One region of the Streptomyces sp. NPDC053542 genome, then DNA from elsewhere that is predicted to be linked to it. Evidence: riboswitches for the same ligand, from Rfam matches in the RefSeq annotation. Region 1 holds a riboswitch; the other holds the start of a gene.
The links. A riboswitch is a leader RNA that binds a small molecule or an ion and turns the genes downstream of it on or off. The one in region 1 is predicted to bind cobalamin.
Positions count from the first base shown of each region.

Region 2: another riboswitch for cobalamin. It lies ahead of ACIGXO_RS12565 (prenyltransferase/squalene oxidase repeat-containing protein); the one in region 1 lies ahead of ACIGXO_RS16855 (HoxN/HupN/NixA family nickel/cobalt transporter).

Region 1 is NZ_JBITXL010000005.1:422,206-424,398, forward strand. It holds gene ACIGXO_RS16850 (helix-turn-helix domain-containing protein) at 1-707, shown strand, start outside; cobalamin riboswitch at 704-923, shown strand; gene ACIGXO_RS16855 (HoxN/HupN/NixA family nickel/cobalt transporter) at 955-2,070, shown strand; gene ACIGXO_RS16860 (HhH-GPD-type base excision DNA repair protein) at 2,134-2,193, opposite strand, start outside.
Region 2 is NZ_JBITXL010000004.1:194,031-196,223, reverse strand. It holds gene ACIGXO_RS12565 (prenyltransferase/squalene oxidase repeat-containing protein) at 1-917, opposite strand, end outside; cobalamin riboswitch at 1,094-1,234, opposite strand; gene ACIGXO_RS12560 (MBL fold metallo-hydrolase) at 1,293-2,193, opposite strand, start outside.

The sequences.
Region 1 (2,193 bases):
ACGTCTCCACCGCCGTCCTGGACGCGATCGCCAACGCCCTGCGGCTCACCGCCGCCGAGCGCGCCCACCTCACTCACCTGGTCAAACCCAAGGCCAAGCGCTCGCGCGGCGCGGGGCGCCCGCAGCGGGTGCGGCCCGCGCTGCAGCAGCTGCTGGACTCGATGGAGGGGATACCGGCGTATGTGGCGGGCCGCCGCCTGGACGTCATCGGGTGGAACCGCATGGCGTGCGCGCTGCTCGGCGACTACGCCGCGCTCGCGCCCGAGGAGCGGAACATCGCCCGGCAGGTCTTCCTGGACCCGGCCTCCCGCGAGCTCTACGTCGACTGGGAGAGCAAGGCCGCGGACATCGTCGCCTTCCTGCGGATGGACGCGGGCTGCCATCCCGACGACCCGCTGCTCGCCTCGCTGATCGGGGAGCTGTCGGTCAAGAGCGAGGAGTTCCGGCAGCTGTGGGCCGCCCACGACGTGCAGGACAAGGGCTTCGGCGTGAAGCGGCTGCACCACCCCGTCGTCGGGCCGCTGACCCTGTCGTACGAGACGCTGCGGCTGCCCGCCGACCCGGACCAGCAGCTGATCGTCTACCACGCGGAGCCGGGCTCGGCCTCGGCGGAATCCCTGCGGCTGCTGGGGAGCTGGGCGGCGGACCCGGTGGCCGTCGATCCGGCGACGGAGGACGCCGTCCGGCATCGGGAGGCGGGAGGTTAGAGTGGCCGGGCCGTGGTGCTCGGGAAGACCGGTGGAGACCTTCGGGTCCGATTCCGGAGCGGCCCTCGCCACTGTGATCGGGGAGCTACCGACCCCTGCCTCGTACGCGCACCGCGTGCGTACGAGGGGCCACTGTCCGCGGAGTGCGGGCGGGAAGGCCGGGACGGGAGTGTGAACCCGTAAGCCAGGAGACCGGCCACGGCATCTCACGAACTGATTCCACGAGGTGCTGGAGCGTGATCGCCGGATGGCCCTGCCCACCGATGCCCCTGCTTCTTCCGTGCTGCCCGATTTCCGCTGGCAGCGCCGCGACACCGTACGGACCGCCGGTCTGCTGGCGGTCATAGCCGCGCTGCACATCGTCGCGTTCGGTGTGCTGTTCCTGCTCGTCGTGCCCGGCCACTACACCGTCGGCACCCAGGTGTTCGGCGTCGGCCTGGGCGTCACCGCGTACACCCTCGGCATGCGGCACGCGTTCGACGCGGACCACATCGCCGCCATCGACAACACCACCCGCAAGCTCATGGCCGACGGGAAGCGCCCGGTCTCGGTGGGCTTCTGGTTCGCGCTCGGCCACTCCAGCATGGTCGTGATCATGGCCGCGCTGGTCTCGGGCGGCGCGGCGCTCGCGGGGATCCTGATGGACGAGGAGTCCCGTACGCATCAGGTGCTCGGCACGGTCGGGACCACCGTCTCCGGGGCGTTCCTCTACCTGATCGCCGCCCTCAACCTGGTCGCGCTGGCCGGCATCTGGCGCGTCTTCCGTGCCATGCGGGCCGGGGAGTACGACGAGTCGGAGCTGGAGCGGCAGCTGGACTCGCGCGGCTTCATGAACCGGGTGCTCGGCCGGTTCACCAAGGCCATCACGCGGCCGGGCCAGATGTTCCCGATCGGGCTGCTCCTCGGCCTCGGCTTCGACACCGCGACCGAGGTGACGCTGATGGTGATGGCGGGCAGCGGCGCCGCGTCCGGGCTGCCCTGGTACGCGGTGCTGTGCCTGCCGCTGCTGTTCGCGGCCGGGATGAGCCTCTTCGACACGCTCGACGGCACGTTCATGAACTTCGCGTACCAGTGGGCGTTCTCCAACCCGGTGCGCAAGGTCTACTACAACCTCACGATCACCGGGCTCTCCATCGCCGTGGCGCTCTTCATCGGGACCATCGAGCTGGTCAGCGTCCTGCACGACAAGCTCGGCCTGACGGACGCGGTCACCGGCTGGATCTCCGGCCTGGAGCTGGACAACGTCGGCTACCTCATCGTCGGCCTCTTCGTCGTCGTCTGGGCGGCGGCGATCGCCTACTGGCGGCTGTCGGGCGTCGAAAAGCGGTGGGCGGCCCGGGTGGCCGCCTCGCCGGAGGGCTGAGCACCCGGTACGAGGAGAGGGGCGGCGGCCGACCGAGGGTGAGGGCCCTGGTCGGCCCCGCCCCTACTTCCCCGCCGCCTTCTTCGCCGCCCGCTTCATCTGCTGCTTGTACGCCCGGACCTC
Region 2 (2,193 bases), on a different contig from region 1:
GCCAGCGCGACGACGGCGTCGGCGGTGTTGCCGACGTCCGGCTGCGACTCGGCGCCGGGCATCGCGGACATCAGGTGGTGGCCGTGCGCGTCCAGGACGGAGCCGAGCTGGTCGGCGGCGCCGCCGGCGGCCGCGTGCGGGTCCTTCGCCGCCTCCTCGCAGGACGCGGCCTTCACGGAGTGCGCGCCCGGCTCGACCACGAAGCCCTTGCCCAGCGCGCCCAGTACAGCCGCTGCCGTCGCGTCCTCATTGGCGGCGAGCTTCCCGTCCTTGGCCTGGAAGGCGAACGCGCCGCGGTCCTTCTTCTCGGCGTCGCAGCCGAGACGGAAGGCGAGCAGCCCCTCGTACGGGGTCCTGCCGCCCTTCTTGGAGGTCACCGATGCCGGCTTCGTGCCCGTGGCGGCCAGCGCGCCGATCACCACCGAGGTGGAGTTGGCGTCGCTCGGGGCGTCGGCGGCGGAGCCCCAGCCGCCGTCGTCGTTCTGCGCGGACTTCAGCCAGGAGACGCCCTCGCGCACCGCGTCCGCGTGCCCGCCGACCGCGGCCAGCGCCTGCACGGCGGCGGCCGTCTGGTTGGTGTCCCGCATCGTCTTCGCGTCGCAGGGCTGCTCCGGGTCGGCGCGGTACGCGGTGAACGCGCCGTCGGCGCACTGCTGTCCGGCGAGCCAGTCCACCGCCGAGTCCGCCGGGCGCACGCCCGCGGTGTCCTGCGCCAGCAGCGCCAGCGACTGCCGCCAGACGCCGTCGTACTTCGGGTCCGTGCTGCCGTACAGGCCCTTCGGGAGCTTCGGGGACGCGGCGGGCGCGGGGTCGGCGGCGAACGCGGCCGGGGCAGCGGCCGCGCACAGCACGGCGGCGGCCAGGGCCGCGGCGCAGCGGCGCGCCGGGGCGGCGAGGGAGCGGGCCGTGATGGCCATGGGGTCGGTGCCTCTCGGTCGGTTCGCGGGGTGCGCGAGGTGGGAGGTCACGCAGCCGCACTCCGCCGCACCACGGCCGCGCGGCGCGCGGGCGCGGTGGCACCGGGCTCAGCTCCGTATACCTCGACGGTGCCGCGCGCCGGGCGGCCGCTGAAGGGCGGCCGTACGGTACGCGGGAGCCTTGGGTGTGCCCCGCCGGGCGTTCCGGCTCGCTCCGGCGCACGGGTGCGCGCCAGCGCTCACGGCTGCGGGTCAGCGCCGGTTTTCCACCGGCTTCCCCCGGTCGGGCACGAATGAACTTGTCCGGACCACTTTAACCGGCGGGTAGCGACCGGTCTCCGGCACGTACACCGTCGCCGCCGGATGGGAAGTCCCTCACACCGCCCGGTACGTCACCGGGTCCGAGCCCGGCACCGGCTCCGCCAGCCCCGTCTTCACCAGGCGCCGCAGATGCGCCTCGGCTTCGGAGACGGCGATGGTGCGCGAGCCGTACGGGATCTCCGCCCACGGGCGGTTCCACGTCATGGTCTCGGCGAGCTGCCACGGCGTGAGCGGGGCGGCGAGCAGGGCACGCAGGCCACCGAGCCGTTCCTCGTGGTGCGCGAGGAGCTCCGCCGCCCGCTCGGCGGCGCCGGTGAACGCGTGCTGGTGCGCGGGCAGTACCTCGGCGACGCCGAGCCGCGCGATCCGCTCCAGGGAGTCCAGGTAGTCGCCAATGGGGTCTCCCCTGCTCGAGCGAAGCCGAGAGCTTGGGGAAGGGTCGGCATAATGCGGGTCGTCCGGGTCCTCGTACAGGCCGACGTGCGGGCTGATGCCCGGCAGCAGGTGGTCGCCGGAGAAGAGGCGCCCGTTGCCGGGGTGCGCCGCCGGGTGCGCCTCCTCCAGGTGCAGGCAGACATGGCCCGGTGTGTGGCCCGGCGTCCAGACGGCGCGCAGCCGCCGCCCCGCGAGGTCCAGCAGCTCGCCGGGGACGATCTCGCGATCCGGGAGCGCGGGAGGTTTCTCGGGGAGCCCGCGTGTGCGCCCCTCGGCGCGGGCCGCGTAGAGCGGCGCGAGGTGCTCCTCGGGCGCGCCCGCCGCGGCCAGTTTGCCGATGAGGTACGTCAGCCAGGTCCCCGGCTCGGCCTCACGGGTGCGGCGGACGACCTCCGTGTCGGCGGCGTGCATCGCGATCCACGCGCCGGACGCCTCCCGGACCCGCGCCGACAGACCGTGGTGGTCGGGGTGGTGGTGGGTGACGAGCACGCCGTGGAGTTCGGTGACGTCGGTGCCGCAG